2 regions of the Streptomyces sp. NPDC091279 genome follow, and region 2 is predicted to be linked to the other one. Evidence: predicted binding sites of a transcription regulator. Region 2 holds the regulator's gene; the other holds the start of a gene.

Region 1 (8,464 bases), on a different contig from region 2:
CGTCCCCCGCGAGAACGCCGGGCGTGAGGCCGTCCGCCGATTCCTCGCCGAGCACGGCGCACCGGACGTGGAGAACCGCACCCACACCCTGCTGACCTGCATCGACGGCCTGGTCTTCGACCGCCTGGTGAGCGGCGGCGAGATCCCGCGCGAGGCCCTGGAGGGCTTGGTGGCAGCAGCCCTGCGCTAGCTATTACTGCCCAACGGCCCTTCAGTCGAAGCCAGTTGGGGAACGACGTTGCAGGCGGCGTCAGTTGGGGACCGGGGCGCCGATCAGCATCGTCGGGGCGCCCGCGACCCGGGTGAGGAACACCGTTGCGGAGTGCGGCCCCTGGGGCTTGACCTTGCGGCGCAGCTCCTCCGGCTCGACGGCCGAGCCGCGCTTCTTGACGGTCAGGATGCCGACGCCCCGCTCCCGCAGCAACGCCTTCAACTTCTTGAGGTTGAAGGGGAGTTGGTCGGTGATCTCGTAGGCGGTGGCGTACGGGGTGGGCCGGTGGGTGTCGGCGGTGAGGTAGGCGATGGTCGGGTCGACGAGGCCGCCGTCGAGCTGTTCGGCGACCTCGGCGACCAGGTGGGCGCGGATGACGGCGCCGTCGGGCTCGTACAAGTACCGCCCGACAGAACGGACTTCGGGATCGGGAAGCCCCTTGCCGAGCAGTGCACGCGGCCCGGGCAGCAACGTCGCACGAACGGCGCCCGCCTCGCCCCCGAACCACAGCACGGCCTCCTTCACGTCGCCGCCGTCGGAGATCCACTCCGCCTCGGCGTCGGCGGGCACGGCCTCGTGCGGGATGCCGGGGGCGACCTTCAGGGCGGCGTGCGGTGCCGTGCGGGCCGCCTCGACCGCCCAGGACAGGGGCGGCGAGTAGGCCTCGGGGTCGAAGATCCGCCCCCGGCCGCCACGCCGGGCGGGGTCCACGAACACCGCGTCGTACCCGGCCGTGTCCACCTCGGTGACGTCCGCCTCCCGCACCTCGATCAGGTCGGCGAGGCCGAGCGCGTCGGCGTTGGCCCGCGCCGCCGCCACCGCCAGCGGGTCCCGGTCGACGGCGAGCACCCGGATGCCGGCCCGGGCCAGCGCGATGGCGTCACCCCCGATCCCGCAGCACAGGTCGGCGAGGGAGGTCACGCCGAGCGCCTTGAGCCGCCCGGCCCGGTAGGCGGCCACACTCGCCCGGGTCGACTGCTCGACGCCGTTGGGCGTGAAGAACATCCGCCCGGCGTCCTCGTCCCCGAACTTCGCCGCCGCCCGCTGCCGCAGCCGGGCCTGCCCGAGCGCCGCCGACACCAGTGCGGCCGGGTGGGTGCGGCGCAGCCGGGTGGCGACGGCGAGTTCGTCGGCGGGGGCCGTGCCGCGCACCTCGTCGAGGAGGGCGCGGCCTTCGGGGGCGAGGAGGAGGGCGAGGTCGGTCACCGGGACATTGTGGGCCAGTCGGTGGACGGTGCGGCGCCGGCCGCGGTGTCGGGGCGGGCGGCACCGGGGCGAGCTGGGAGTATCCGGCACCATGGGATCAGTAGGACAAAACGATAAAAAGAGACCGCGGTACGGCGCCCGTGCCGGAATCGGCCTGCTCGCCGTGGCCGCCCTCGTCTCGGGCTGCGCCCAGGACACCACCAACGGGGCGCACCCGGCCCCCGGCGGACAGCCCGGCCACGGAGCCGACTCACCGGCCGAGAAGCTCCGCGCCGAGCACACGGCGAGGATCGCGGCGGCCAAACGATGGGGCCTGACCCGGGTCCCCCTGACCGCACCGGCGCCCCCGGCCCAGAAGCCCGAGATCACCGCCCGCGACGGCTTCGAGGTGGACGGCCAGGAGGAGGACGGCCTCCCGCCGGTGTTCACCACCATCCCGACCAAGCAGAAGGTCGTCTTCCTCACCATCGACGACGGCGAGGAGAAGGACCCACAGTTCCTGAAGATGATGAAGGAACTGCACATCCCGTACACGGCGTTCCTCAGCGACTACCTGATCAAGGAGGACTACGGGTACTTCAAGAAGATGCAGGACCGGGGCGTCACCCTGAACAACCACACCCTCCACCACCCCTACCTGCCCGGCCTGACGTACGCCCAGCAGAAGCGCGAGATCTGCGGCATGCAGGACGTCATCAGGAAGCAGTACGGCAAACGCCCCACGGTCTTCCGCCCGCCCTACGGCAACTACAACCAGGACACCCTGCGCGCCGCCAAGGCCTGCGGCATCAAGTACGCGCCGATCTGGGACGAGGAGGTCTTCGTCGACCACTGGGAGTACCGCGAGTGGGACCGCGACCTGCACGCGGGTGACATCGTCCTCACCCACTTCCGGGGCCGCAAGGACTGGAAGGGCACGATGCCCGACCTGGTACGGAAGTTCATGGACAAGGTCACCGCCAAGGGATACGCGGTGGCCCGGCTGGAGGACTACCTGTGAGGCCGCGGGGCCCGGGCCTGCTGCTGGCCGCCCTGCTGGCGGCGGTGCTGCCACTGGCCGGCTGCGCCCAGTCCGTCGATCCCCTCGAACGGCTCGGCAAGAAGGCGGCCGAGGGGGTGCGCCCGCACGGCCCCACCGCGCAGCCGCCCTACCGCCGTTGGGGCCTGGCCGCCCCGCTCGCCCCGGCCCCGCGCCCCTCGGCCCACCCGCCCACCACCGGCACGGCGGGCCCGGGCCTGCCCCCGGTCGTCTCCCGGGTCCGCACCCGCGACCGGGTGGTCTTCCTCACCTACGACGACGGTGCCGAGAAGGACCCCCGCTTCGTCGACATGGTCCGCGAACTGCGCCTGCCCGTCAGCATGTTCCTCACCGACAGCGTCGTGGGCCCCGGCTACGGCCACTTCGCCCGCCTCCAGTCCGTCGGCGCGACGATCCAGAACCACACCCTCGACCACCCGGCGATGCGCGGCCTCCCCTACGCGGGCCAACGCGCCGAGATCTGCGGCCAACAGGACAAACTCCGCACCCGTTTCGGCCACCGCCCCCACCTCTTCCGCCCGCCCTACGGCACCTACGACACCACCACCCGCCACGCCGCGGCCGACTGTGGAATCACGGCCCTCATCCTCTGGCGAGCCACAACAGACCCCAACGGCACCCTCACCTACACCCAACCCCCCACCCACCTGAGCCCCGGCGACATCATCTCCCTCCCCTCAGCCGAAACGTCCCCCATGACCCTCAGAGAACGCACCACCAAGACCCTGAGAGCGGCCCAGGCACAGGGCCTGACGGTGGCGAGCCTGGAAAACTACGTGTAACCCCCTCAGCCCGTTGGGGGTCCAGTTTGAGGACAAGCACCCACCCGAGCCTGAAGGCGCCGGCCAGCCACTCCAGCCCGTCCGGCGCTTGAGGACGAGGCCGTCCAGGCCGAAGCGGGGGTCTGGGGGCGCAGCCCCCAGGTCTCTTGGGCGCGAGGCCAACGCAGGCCAACGAAATCCAGCCCGTCCGGCGTTTGAGGACGAGGCCGTCCAGGCCGAAGGGGGGCCTGGGGGCACAGCCCCCAGATCGGGTGCGTGAGGGCAACGCAGGCCCACAATTTTCCGCCCAAGCGCCGCAGGCATTGGCACTCCGCTTGACCGAGTGCTAATCCCGGTCATAGTCTCGGGCCTGGCACTCCCCACTGGAGAGTGCCAAGACGCGACGGGCAGATCCGGCACCCGCGACGACGGATCGACCTGGTCGCCACCTCAGACAGTTAACCCCGTGAGATCTCCGAAGGGGGAGGTCGGATCGTGACGACCACCAGCTCCAAGGTTGCCATCAAGCCGCTCGAGGACCGCATTGTGGTCCAGCCGTTGGACGCCGAGCAGACCACGGCCTCTGGCCTGGTCATCCCGGACACCGCCAAGGAGAAGCCCCAGGAGGGCGTCGTCCTGGCCGTGGGCCCGGGCCGCTTCGAGAACGGCGAGCGCCTGCCGCTCGACGTCAAGACCGGCGACATCGTGCTGTACAGCAAGTACGGCGGCACCGAGGTGAAGTACAACGGCGAGGAGTACCTCGTCCTCTCGGCTCGCGACGTGCTCGCGATCATCGAGAAGTAGTTCACCCGAGCACATTCAGTTGCTTTGAGCTGCGCCCCCGGATTCCCGCGACCATCAATCAGCCGGGCGCCCGGGGGCGCAGTCCATTCACCGAGATTTCGAGAGGGCTCACGCTGTCATGGCGAAGATCCTGAAGTTCGACGAGGACGCCCGTCGCGCCCTTGAGCGCGGCGTCAACAAGCTTGCCGACACGGTCAAGGTGACGATCGGCCCCAAGGGCCGCAACGTCGTCATCGACAAGAAGTTCGGCGCGCCCACCATCACCAACGACGGTGTCACGATCGCCCGCGAGGTCGAGATCGAGGACCCGTACGAGAACCTCGGCGCCCAGCTGGTGAAGGAGGTGGCGACCAAGACCAACGACATCGCGGGTGACGGCACCACCACCGCCACCGTGCTGGCCCAGGCCCTGGTCCGCGAGGGCCTGAAGAACGTCGCCGCGGGTGCCTCCCCGGCCGCCCTGAAGAAGGGCATCGACGCCGCCGTCGCCGCCGTTTCCGAGGAGCTCCTCGCCACCGCCCGGCCGATCGACGACAAGGCGGACATCGCCGCCGTCGCCGGCCTGTCCGCCCAGGACAAGCAGGTCGGCGAGCTGATCGCCGAGGCGATGGACAAGGTCGGCAAGGACGGTGTCATCACCGTCGAGGAGTCCAACACCTTCGGTCTTGAGCTGGACTTCACCGAGGGCATGGCCTTCGACAAGGGCTACCTGTCCCCCTACTTCGTCACCGACCAGGAGCGTATGGAGGCCGTCCTCGACGACCCGTACATCCTGATCACGCAGGGCAAGATCGGCGCCATCGCCGACCTGCTGCCGCTGCTGGAGAAGGTCATCCAGGCCAACGCCTCGAAGCCGCTGCTGATCATCGCCGAGGACGTCGAGGGCGAGGCCCTGTCGACCCTGGTGGTCAACAAGATCCGCGGCACCTTCAACGCCGTCGCGGTGAAGGCCCCGGGCTTCGGCGACCGCCGCAAGGCGATGCTGGAGGACCTCGCGATCCTCACCGGCGCCACGGTCGTCTCCGAAGAGGTCGGCCTCAAGCTCGACCAGGTCGGCCTGGACGTGCTGGGCTCCGCCCGCCGCGTCACGGTCACCAAGGACGACACCACGGTCGTCGACGGTGCCGGCGAGTCCGCGAACGTCACCGGCCGCGTCGCCCAGATCAAGGCCGAGATCGAGAACACGGACTCCGACTGGGACCGCGAGAAGCTCCAGGAGCGCCTCGCGAAGCTGGCCGGCGGCGTGTGCGTGATCAAGGTCGGCGCCGCCACCGAGGTGGAGCTGAAGGAGAAGAAGCACCGTCTGGAGGACGCCATCTCCGCGACCCGCGCCGCGGTCGAGGAGGGCATCGTCTCCGGTGGTGGCTCCGCTCTGGTCCACGCCGTCAAGGTCCTTGAGGGCAACCTCGGCAAGACCGGCGACGAGGCCACCGGTGTCGCCGTGGTCCGCAAGGCCGCCGTCGAGCCGCTGCGCTGGATCGCCGAGAACGCCGGTCTTGAGGGGTACGTCATCACCTCCAAGGTCGCCGAGCTGGACAAGGGCCAGGGCTTCAACGCCGCCACCGGCGAGTACGGCGACTTGGTCAAGGCCGGCGTCATCGACCCGGTCAAGGTCACCCGCTCCGCCCTGGAGAACGCGGCCTCCATCGCCTCCCTGCTTCTGACGACCGAGACTCTCGTCGTCGAGAAGAAGGAAGAGGAGGAGCCCGCCGCGGCCGGTCACGGCCACGGTCACTCCCACTGACCCCAGGTCAGCACCGAGGCCCGGCCCCCCACGAGGGCGCCGGGCCTCCGGCATGTCCGAGCCGCGACGACGCCGTCACCGATGTCACCGATGTCACCGGAGCCACCGATATCACCGGCGCCCCCGATGTCACCGGCGCCCCCGATGCCACTGACGTCACCGACGCCACCGACGTCACCGGGGCCCGAACTTCCGCCCCGTCCGTGAAGTGATCCCGCCCAGCAGGGCGTTGGGCGTCACCTTCACCACGCCCATCAGCGCCTTGTAGCGCGGGTCCGGGATCGACAACGACTTGCCCCGGGCGAGATCCTGGAGCGCCGCCGCGACCAGTTTGTCCGCGTCCAGCCACATCCAGCCGGGGACGTTGTCCGTGCCCATCCCGGCCCGCGCGTGGAACTCGGTGCGCACGAACCCCGGGCAGAGCGCCATCAGCCGGACGCCGGTCCCCGCGAGGTCCTTCGCCGCCCCCTGCGTGAACTGCACGACCCACGCCTTGGACGCGCCGTACGTCCCGCGCGGCACGAACGCGGCCACCGAGGCGACGTTCACCACGCCGCCGCGCCCGCGCTCCCGCATCCCCTCGGTCGCCGCCGACGTCAGCCGCAGCACGGCCTCGCAGTGCACCTTGAGCATCTTCAGCTCGTCGGCCATGGAGACGTCGAGGAACCGCCCCTTGTTGCCGAAGCCCGCGTTGTTGACCAGCAGGTCGACGGGGTTTCTGCGGTCCGCCAGGCGGGCGGCGACGGTCTCGATGCCGTCGTCCGTGGCGAGGTCGGCTCTCAGCACCTCCGCCTCGATGCCGTGCCGGTCGTGCAGCTCGGTCGCCTGGTCGTGCAGCCGCTTGGTGTCCCGCGCCACGAGCACCAGGTTGTGCCCGTCGGCCCCCAGCCGCCGTGCGAACGCGGCGCCGATGCCCGCGGTCGATCCCGTAATCAGAGCCGTTGTCATGGCCCAAGCGTAGTTACCGGACCGTCGGACTCCGCTCTCCGTCTCAACCCTGACGCGGGGTCAGGAACCGTGCTTCTCCAGGTATCTCAGCGCCGCCTCCGTCGACTCCGGGTGCAGCGCCGCGCCGGCCGCGAGCAGTCTGGGCAACAGCTCCCGTTCTGTCGTCGACGCCCGGAACTGAAGGGCCACGGTGACCTCGTGGGCCGGCCGCCGCACCACCTCGATCGGGTCGCCCGCGCGGATCTCACCCGGCGCGATCACCCGCAGATACGCCCCCGGCGCCCCTTGCCGCGTGAAGCGTTTCACCCACCCTTCTTCACCCACCTGGCCCTGGAACGTCCGGCATGGGATGCGTCCGCACGTCACCTCCAGGACGACATCGGGACCGATCCGCCAGCGCTCGCCGATCAGCGCGCCGGAGACGTCCTTGCCCTCGGTGGTGAGGTTCTCCCCGAACATGCCGTTGGCCAGCGGGCGCCCCAACGTGCGCTCCCAGTCGTCGAGATCCTCCCGGGCCATCGCGTAGACGGCCTGGTCGTCGCCGCCGTGATGGCGCAGGTCGCACACCGCGTCCCCGGCGAGACCGCTGCCCGCGACGCCCTTGGGACCGGGCGCGGCGACCCGCACCGGACCGGTCACCGGCTGCTTGTCGATGCCGGTCACGCCCACCACCGGGTCGGTGTACGGGACCGGCTGGGGCCGCCCGAGGTTCACGGACAGCACCTTCATGGGCGACGGCTCCATCGACGACACCTTCCTCGCGTCCCTCGCGGGGCCCTGGCGGCCCCTTCTGAAACGGTAGGCGACCCCACATCAAAGTGTCGAAGCATTTTTTGGCCCCGAGCCAAAGCAATCCTTATCGTTCAGTAGGCTTCAGGAATGATCGAAGCGCGTCATCTGCGGGTCCTGCGGGCCGTCGCCGCCACCGGTTCCTTCTCGGCGGCCGGGCGCCGCCTGGGCTGCACCCAGCCCGCCGTCAGCCAGCAGATCAAGGCCCTGGAGGGCTCCGTGGGCACCCCGCTGGTGGTGCGCAGCGGGCGCGCGATGCGGCTGACGCAGGCCGGCGAGGCGCTCGTACGGCACGCGGGCGGCATCCTCGCCGGACTCACCGCCGCCGAGGAGGAGATCGCCGCCATCGCGGGGCTGCGCGCCGGACGGGTGCGCCTCGTGTCGTTCCCGAGCGCGAGTTCCACCCTCGTGCCGACCGCCCTCGCGGCCCTGCGCGCCGCGCACCCCGGCACCCGGGTCTCCCTGGAGGAGGCCGAACCGCCGGACTCCGTCGAGATGCTCAGGGGCGGCGAGTGCGATGTGACGCTGGCCTTCCGCTACCCGGGCGCGCCGGGCGCCGAGGAGTGGGACGACCTGGTCGTCAGGACCCTGCTGACCGAACGCCTGGTGGCCCTGGTCCCTGAACGGCATCCCCTCGCCGCCCGCTCCGACGCCGTCGCCCTCGGGGAACTCGCCGACGAGCCGTGGATCTCCGGGTGCCCGAGATGCCGGGGGCGCCTGGTGGAGGTGTGCGCGGACGCCGGGTTCACCCCGCGCATCGACTTCGCCACCGACGACCACGCGGCCGTCGTCGGCCTGGTCGGCGCCGGTCTGGGCGTCGCCGTCGTGCCACAACTCGCCCTGGAGTCGGTACGGCCACGGCACGCACGCGTACGCGCGCTGGAACCGGCGGTGCGCCGGGAGATCGTCGCCCTCACCCTGCCCGACCTGTCCCAGGTCCCGGCGATCGCGGCAACGCTGGA
Region 2 (8,464 bases):
GGACGGCTGGTTCCACACCGGCGACATCGGCGAGCTGTCCCCGGACGGCTATCTGCGCATCACCGACCGCAAGAAGGACCTCATCAAGACGTCCGGCGGCAAGTACATCGCGCCCGCCGAGGTCGAGGGCCAGTTCAAGGCCGTCTGCCCCTACGTCTCCAACATCCTGGTGCACGGCGCCGACCGGAACTTCTGCACCGCCCTCATCTCCCTCGACGAACCCGCCCTGCTGGAGTGGGCCAAGGAGAACGGCCTGGCGGGCAGGAGCTACGCCGAGGTCGTCGCCGCCCCGGCCACGGTCGCGATGGTCGAGGACTACGTGGGCGAGCTGAACGCCGGGCTCCAGCGCTGGCAGACCATCAAGAAGTTCCGGCTGCTGCCCCGCGACCTCGACGTCGAGCACGGTGAGATCACCCCGAGCCTCAAACTCAAGCGGCCGGTCGTGGAGCGCGCCTACCGGCACCTCATCGACGAGATGTACGCGGGCACCCGCGAGGCCTGATCGCCGTTCCGCTTGCCGCTGCGCGCCCACCCGGCCGTTCGCTCCGTCGGACGGACGCCGCCCCGAGTCGATCGGATTCCCCTCCGCATCCGATCAACTCCGGGCACACGCGTAGCACGGTTCTCCCTCATGACGGTCCACTTCGGTAACTCGGTGCTTACGGGTGGGTCCGGTCTGTCACGCTGTCGCCATCGACTGAGGCGTATTCGTGCACACCGTTCGGGGAGCTGTCCATGGGGGCCATTCCGACGCAACGGGAGACCGGTTCCGGTGCTCCCGGCGCGTCCCCCGCTGCCGACGCGGCCGTCCGGGGAAGCGCGCCCCCGCTCCCGCGGACCGCGCACCCGCAGGCCTACTCGACCCTGGTCGGCACCCCGCACGCGCCCGCCGCCGCCCGCGACCTGGTGCGCACCACGCTCGGCGAGTGGGTCGCCGCCGCGCTCCCCGGCGCCGACTTCGTCACCTGCCCACTCGTCGACAGCGCCGTGGTCGTCGTCAGCGAACTCGTCACCAACGCCATCGTCCACGCCGGTACCGACGTCGAGGTGATCTGCCGCCTGGAGGCCGACGACCGGGCCCTCGTCATCGAGGTCGCCGACCACCACCCCTCCCGCGCGCCCCGCGACACCGAGCCCTCCTACGACACCCCCGAGCACGGCCGCGGCCTGCGCCTGGTCTCCGCCCTCGCCGAGGCCTGGGGCGTCACCTACCGCCGGGGCGCCAAGACCGTCTGGGCCCGCCTGTCCGCCGAGACCGCCGCAGGACCCGGCGAGGAGGGCGACGACGGCGACGGCACCGGCGTCTCGGCGTTCGACGCGGCCGGCGCCCTGCCCGGCGGGCTGCGCGTCGCCGAGAGCCTCGCCCCCGAACCCCGGCCCGCCGAACGCGAGCGGGACTGGCTCGACCGGGGCGCCCTGTCGTTCCTCGCCGAAGCCTCCGACCTGCTCGCCGGACAGCTCGACGAGAACCTCGTCGCCGCCCTCGCCGGACAGCTGATCGTGCCCCGGCTGGCCGACTGGTGCGCCGTCTGGCTGGAGGACGAGGCCACCGCACGCGGCGGCCGCGCGGGCGACGGCACCGAAGGGCCGGGCCCGGTGCGCGTCTGGCACGCCAGCGAGAACCGCATCGAGGAGCTGCGCAAGGCCCTGGAGCAGGGCCCGCCCCGCCCCACCGACACCGGCCACGCCCCCGTCCCGTACCCGTGGCCCGGCCACGCGCTCGGCCCGCACGAGGAGCTGGGCGCCGCCCTCGCCTACCGCCTGGTGGCCGGCGGCCGCCCGCTCGGCACCCTGGTCATCGGCCGCTCCGGGCTGCCGAGCTTCCCCGACGAGATCACCGGCCTCGTCGAGGACCTCAGCCGCCGGGTCGCCCTCGCCGTCGGCGCGGCCCGCCAGTACGCCCGCCAGGCCACCATCAGCCAGGTTCTGCAACGCGGCCTGCTGCCCGCCGGGGTCGCCGAGATCCCCGGCGTGCGCAGCGCCCTCGTCTACGAACCCTGCGTGCAGGGCGGCCCCAGCGGCGACTTCTACGACCTCTTCCCGGGCGGCAAGGGCCGCTGGTGCTTCGCCGTCGGCGACGTCCAGGGCAAGGGCCCCGAGGCCGCCGTCGTCATCGGCCTCGCCCGGCCCTGGCTGCGGCTGCTGGCCCGCGAGGGCTACCACGTCGCCGACGTCCTGGACCGCCTGAACAAGCTCCTCCTCGACGACGCCACCGAGGCCGCCGACGCGGCAGCCCGCGCCCTGGTCCGCCCGCCGGGCCCCGGCGACGGCCCCCAGACCCGCTTCCTCTCCCTCCTCTACGGCGAACTGGTCCCCTTCGACGGCGGCGTCCGCTGCACCCTCGCCTCCGCCGGACACCCGCTGCCGCTGCTGCTCGGCCCCGACGGGACCGTCCGCACGGTGGCCAGACCGCAGACCCTGCTGGGGGTCGTCGAGGACGAGACGTACATCAGTGAAACGTTCGAACTGCGCCCCGGGGACACCCTCCTCTGCGTCACCGACGGCGTCACCGAGCGCCGTTCGGGACCGGACCAGTTCGACGACAACGACGGCCTCACCACCGCCTTCGCGGGCTGCGCGGGGCTGGACGCCGAAGGGGTCGCCGAACGCATCCGACGGCTGGTCCACGAGTTCGGCGCGAAACCGCCGGACGACGACCTCGCCCTCCTGGTGCTCCAGGCGGAGTGACCCGGACGGCTCCCCGCGCGCGTGCTGGACAATGGAAGGCATGCCTTCCGCACTCCCCGACGGTGAGCCCGTCCCCGACGACGGCGCGCTGCCCGCCGCCGCGCTCACCGGCGCCGCCGACCGCCCCCTCGGGTTCTACCTGCACGTCCCGTACTGCGCGACCCGCTGCGGCTACTGCGACTTCAACACCTACACGGCGACCGAGCTGCGCGGCACGGGCGGTGTCCTCGCCTCCCGCGACAACTACGCGGACACCCTCACCGACGAGGTCCGCCTCGCCCGCAAGGTCCTCGGCGACGACCCGCGCCCGGTCCGCACGGTCTTCGTCGGCGGCGGCACGCCCACCCTGCTGGGCGCGGCGGACCTGGTGCGGATGCTGGCGGCGATCCGCGACGAGTTCGGCCTCGCGCCCGACGCCGAGGTCAGCACCGAGGCCAACCCCGAGTCGGTCGACCCGGCCTACCTCGCCGAGCTGCGCGCGGGCGGCTTCAACCGGATCTCGTTCGGCATGCAGAGCGCCCGCCCGCACGTCCTGAAGATCCTCGACCGCACCCACACCCCCGGCCGCCCCGAGGCCTGCGTCGCCGAGGCCCGCGCGGCCGGCTTCGAGCACGTCAACCTCGACCTCATCTACGGCACCCCCGGCGAGTCCGACGACGACTGGCGGGCCACCCTCGACGCCGCCCTCGGCGCCGGTCCCGACCATGTCTCCGCGTACGCCCTGATCGTCGAGGAGGGCACCCAGCTGGCCCGCCGCATCCGCCGGGGCGAGGTCCCGATGACCGACGACGACGTCCACGCCGACCGGTACCTCATCGCCGACGAGACCCTCGCCGCGGCCGGGTTCGACTGGTACGAGGTGTCCAACTGGGCCACCTCCGACGCAGCCCGCTGCCTGCACAACGAGCTGTACTGGCGCGGCGCCGACTGGTGGGGCGCGGGCCCCGGCGCCCACTCCCACGTCGGCGGCGTCCGCTGGTGGAACGTCAAACATCCCGGCGCCTACGCGAGCGCCCTCGCCGCGGGCCGCTCACCCGGCGCGGGCCGCGAGATCCTCACCCCGGAGGACCGCCGCGTCGAACGCGTCCTCCTCGAACTCCGCCTCCGCGAAGGCGCCCCCCTCACCCTCCTCCACGAACAGGGCCGCAAGGCAGCCCACCAGGCCCTCACCGACGGCCTCCTCGCCCCCACCCCTTACGCGGCAGGCCGAGCAGCCCTCACCCTGAAGGGCCGCCTCCTGGCGGACGCGGTGGTACGAGACCTGGTGGACTGACATCCCGGGACGTCAGCCCGGCGCCGTGACGAAGTCGATCAATTCCTCGACCCGGCCCAGGAGTTCGGGTTCCAGGTCTTTGTAGGACGTGACCCGGGACAGGATCGCCTGCCAGACCGCGCCGGTGTTCTCCGGCCAGCCGACGGCTCGGCAGACGCCTGTTTTCCAGTCCTGGCCGCGAGGAACCCGGGGCCAGGCCTCGATGCCCACCGACGACGGCTTCACCGCCTCCCAGATGTCGATGTACGGGTGGCCCACCACCAGGGCGTGTGCGCTGGTGACCTGCTCGGCGATGCGCCACTCCTTGGTGCCCGGCACCAGGTGGTCGACGAGGATGCCGAGGCGGGCGTCCGGGCCCGGCGCGAACTCGGCGACGATCGACGGCAGGTCGTCCACCCCCTCCAGGTACTCCACGACGACGCCCTCGATGCGCAGGTCGTCGCCCCACACCCGTTCGACCAGTTCCGCGTCGTGCCGGCCCTCGACGTAGATGCGCCCGGCCCGCGCCACCCGCGCGCGGGCCCCGGGCACGGCCACCGAACCGGACGCCGTGCGCGCCGGGCGCCTCGGCCCCGACGCGGGGCGGACGAGGGTCACCACCCGGCCCTCCAGGAGGAAGCCGCGGGGTTCCAGCGGGAACACCCGGTGGGCGCCGAAGCGGTCCTCCAGGGTCACCGTGCCCGCCTCGCAGCGGATCACCGCCCCGCAGAAACCGGTGCCGGGCTCCTCCACCACCAGACCGGGGTCGGCCGGGACCTCCGGGGCGGGCTTGGGCTTCTTCCACGGCGGGGTCAGGTCGGCGGAGTACTGGCGCATTCGGATGACGATAGGAGAACCACGCCGACCCCGGTCACGACACGCCGAAACGCGCCGCCAGCCTGTCCCGTTGCGCCCGCACGAACCCCGCGTCCACCACCGCACCGTGACCGGGCACATACAGCGCGTCCTCGCCGCCCAGCGCGAGCAGCCGGTCGAGCGCCGCCGGCCACGCGGACGGAACGGCGTCCGGGCCCGCCTGCGGTTCACCCGACTCCTCGACCAGGTCGCCGCAGAACACCGTCGCGGGCGACCCCGGCACCAGCACCGCGAGGTCATGCGCGGTGTGGCCCGGGCCGACCCTCGCCAGAAGCACCCGCCGGCCGCCGCCCAGGTCGAGTTCCAGCTCGCCGGAGACCAGCCGGCCGGGCGGCACCAGAGCGCCCGCAGCCTCGGCGGCGACCCGCGCGTCAAGGCCGTTGCGTACCGCGTCCGCCCGGATCTCCGCCACGCCCTGCGCGAACACGGCGTCCAGACCCGCCGCCCCGAACACCTGCGCGTCCGCGAACGCCGGTGCCCCGAAGACATGGTCGAAATGAGCGTGTGTCAGCGCGAGATGAGTCACACGGCACCCCGCGAGCGCCTCGGCCCGCTCCCGGACCGACGCCCCCTCCACCAGGCTCGACCCCGCGTCGACCACCAGCGCCGCCGTGTCCCCCGCCACCAGCCCCGCCGTGCAGTCCCAGCCCGGCAGCCGGCACCGGCCGACCCCGTCCGCCAACCGTTCCCACCCCAGCTCTTCCCAAGTCACCGTCATACGGCGACGCTAGCGGTGGTGGGCCGACCTTGCCCCGGGTGCACCTCACCGCCGTACACTGGGCCCCGGCACGCTGGCACTCGCACGCGCTGAGTGCCAGGCAGGTAACAGGGGAAGAGTCTGGAGGTGGGCGCGATGCTGAACGAACGACGGCTTCAGGTGCTGCGCGCCATCGTCCAGGACTACGTCGGCACCGAGGAGCCGGTCGGCTCGAAAGCGCTGACCGAACGGCACAACCTCGGCGTCTCCCCGGCCACCGTGCGCAACGACATGGCCGCCCTGGAGGACGAGGGCTTCATCGCCCAGCCGCACACCAGCGCCGGACGCATCCCCACCGACAAGGGCTACCGGCTCTTCGTCGACAAGCTGGCCGGCGTCAAACCGATGTCGGGCCCCGAGCGGCGCGCCATCCACCACTTCCTCGACGGCGCCGTCGACCTGGACGACGTCGTCGCCCGCACGGTGCGGCTGCTCGCGCAGCTGACCCGGCAGGTCGCCGTCGTGCAGTACCCGTCGCTGACCCGTTCCACGGTCCGGCACGTGGAACTGCTCTCGCTGGCCCCGGCCCGCCTGATGCTGGTGCTCATCACCGACACCGGACGGGTCGAACAGCGGATGGTCGACTGCCCGGCGCCGTTCGGCGAGTCCTCGCTCGCCGATCTGCGGGCCCGGCTCAACAGCCGGGTCGCCGGGCGGCGCTTCACCGACGTGCCCACCCTCGTCGAGGACCTCCCCGAGGCCTTCGACCTGGAGGACCGGGGCACGGTCTCGACGGTGCTCTCCACCCTCCTGGAGACGCTCGTCGAGGAGAACGAGGAGCGGCTGATGATCGGCGGCACCGCCAATCTCACCCGCTTCGGACATGACTTTCCTCTCGTGATCCGTCCCGTCCTGGAGGCCCTGGAGGAACAGGTCGTTCTCCTCAAACTCCTGGGCGAGGCGGGGGATTCGGGCATGACCGTACGCATCGGTCACGAGAACGCCTACGAGGGACTCAACTCCACGTCCGTGGTGTCGGTCGGCTACGGTTCGGGCGGCGAGGCAGTAGCCAAGCTCGGCGTGGTCGGCCCGACCCGCATGGATTACCCGGGAACGATGGGAGCGGTACGCGCAGTGGCACGGTACGTCGGACAGATCCTGGCGGAGTCGTAAGTGGCCACGGACTACTACGCCGTTCTCGGCGTGCGCCGCGACGCTTCGCAGGATGAGATCAAGAAGGCCTTCCGGCGGCTCGCACGCGAGCTGCATCCGGATGTGAATCCGGACCCGAAGACCCAGGAGCGGTTCAAGGAGATCAACGCCGCCTACGAGGTGCTCTCCGACCCGCAGAAGAAGCAGGTCTACGACCTCGGCGGCGACCCCCTCTCGCAGGCGGGCGGCGGAGGCGCGGGCGGCTTCGGCGCGGGCGGCTTCGGGAACTTCTCGGACATCATGGACGCGTTCTTCGGAACGGCGTCGCAGCGGGGCCCGCGCTCGCGGACCCGGCGCGGCCAGGACGCCATGATCCGCCTGGAGGTCGAGCTGGACGAGGCGGCCTTCGGCACCACGAAGGACCTCCAGGTCGACACGGCCATCGTCTGCACCACGTGCAGCGGCGAAGGGGCCGCGCCCGGCACCAGCGCCCAGACCTGCGACATGTGCCGCGGCCGGGGCGAGGTGTCCCAGGTGACCCGGTCCTTCCTCGGCCAGGTCATGACCTCGCGGCCCTGCCCGCAGTGCCAGGGCTTCGGCACGGTCGTCCCGACGCCGTGCCCGGAGTGCGCCGGGGACGGGCGGGTGCGGTCGCGGCGCACGCTCACGGTGAAGATTCCGGCCGGTGTCGACAACGGCACGCGGATTCAGCTCGCCGGTGAGGGGGAGGTGGGGCCGGGAGGTGGTCCCGCCGGTGACCTGTACGTCGAGATCCATGAACTCCCGCATGCCATGTTCCAGCGGCGGGGGGATGATCTGCACTGCACGGTCACCCTGCCGATGACGGCCGCCGCGCTGGGCACGAAGGTTCCTCTGGAGACCCTGGACGGCCTCGAAGAGGTCGACATCCGTCCCGGGACCCAGTCGGGGCAGTCCATTCCGCTGCACCAGCGGGGCGTTACCCACCTGCGCGGTGGGGGGCGTGGGGATCTCATCGTGCATGTCGAGGTGCAGACTCCTACCAAGCTTGACCCTGAGCAGGAGCGGTTGTTGCGGGAGTTCGCCAAGCTGCGGGGTGAGGAGCGGCCGCTCGGGCAGTTCCAGCCGGGGCAGCAGGGGTTGTTCTCGCGGCTGAAGGACGCGTTCAACGGGCGTTGAGCCTGTGCGGTCGGCTGAGGCGGGCGTTTCTGGGGGCTGCCGCCCCCAGACCCCCGCTTCGGCCTGAACGGCCTCGTCCTCAAACTCCCGCAGAGGGGGGACCCTCACGGGCTGAAAATGCCCAAAGCGGCGTTTGCGGGAGCCGAAAATGGCCTCGCCCCCGTCAAGGGGACGGAACAGCCAGGGCCGATTCGGACCATCTCCGTCGACGTGACAACATGCCGTCATGTCCTCCCCGCTCACCGATCTTCTCCGGTATCCGATCGTGCAGGCCCCCATGGCGGGCGGCGTTTCCGTGCCGCAGTTGGCCGCTGCTGTGTCCGAGGCCGGTGGGCTCGGGTTTCTTGCCGCCGGGTACAAGACCGCCGACGGCATGTACCAGGAGATCAAGCAGTTGCGGGGGCTCACCGGGCGCCCGTTCGGCGTCAACCTCTTCATGCCGCAGCCCGAGTACGCGGACCCCTCCGCCGTCGAGGTGTACGCCCAGCAGCTGGCCGGTGAGGCCGCCTGGTACGCCACCGAGCTGGGGGACCCGGACAGCGGGCGGGACGACGGGTACGACGCCAAGCTCGCCGTGCTCCTCGACAACCCGGTGCCCGTCGTGTCGTTCCACTTCGGCATCCCGAAGCCGGAGGTGCTGG

Evidence for each region. Region 2 encodes HrcA, which represses chaperone genes, less so after heat shock. Its sites were predicted from a motif close to TTNGCACTCNGNNNNNCNGAGTGCNAA; they were not measured.
Region 1: the regulator HrcA is predicted to act here: its motif matches at 3,541-3,567, upstream of groES (co-chaperone GroES).

What each region holds. Positions count from the first base shown of each region.
Region 1 covers NZ_JBIVVA010000008.1:298,197-306,660, forward strand. Annotated here, with positions in the region: gene ACIQOU_RS22030 (TetR/AcrR family transcriptional regulator) at 1-190, shown strand, start outside; gene ACIQOU_RS22035 (methyltransferase domain-containing protein) at 251-1,417, opposite strand; gene ACIQOU_RS22040 (polysaccharide deacetylase family protein) at 1,509-2,417, shown strand; gene ACIQOU_RS22045 (polysaccharide deacetylase family protein) at 2,414-3,238, shown strand; gene groES (co-chaperone GroES) at 3,713-4,021, shown strand; gene groL (chaperonin GroEL) at 4,140-5,765, shown strand; gene ACIQOU_RS22060 (SDR family NAD(P)-dependent oxidoreductase) at 5,940-6,713, opposite strand; gene ACIQOU_RS22065 (MOSC domain-containing protein) at 6,774-7,442, opposite strand; gene ACIQOU_RS22070 (LysR family transcriptional regulator) at 7,593-8,464, shown strand, end outside.
Region 2 covers NZ_JBIVVA010000007.1:135,078-143,541, forward strand. Annotated here, with positions in the region: gene ACIQOU_RS19060 (AMP-dependent synthetase/ligase) at 1-502, shown strand, start outside; gene ACIQOU_RS19065 (SpoIIE family protein phosphatase) at 736-2,688, shown strand; gene hemW (radical SAM family heme chaperone HemW) at 2,729-3,961, shown strand; gene ACIQOU_RS19075 (DUF3097 domain-containing protein) at 3,974-4,777, opposite strand; gene ACIQOU_RS19080 (MBL fold metallo-hydrolase) at 4,812-5,534, opposite strand; gene hrcA (heat-inducible transcriptional repressor HrcA) at 5,670-6,686, shown strand; gene dnaJ (molecular chaperone DnaJ) at 6,687-7,823, shown strand; gene ACIQOU_RS19095 (nitronate monooxygenase) at 8,050-8,464, shown strand, end outside.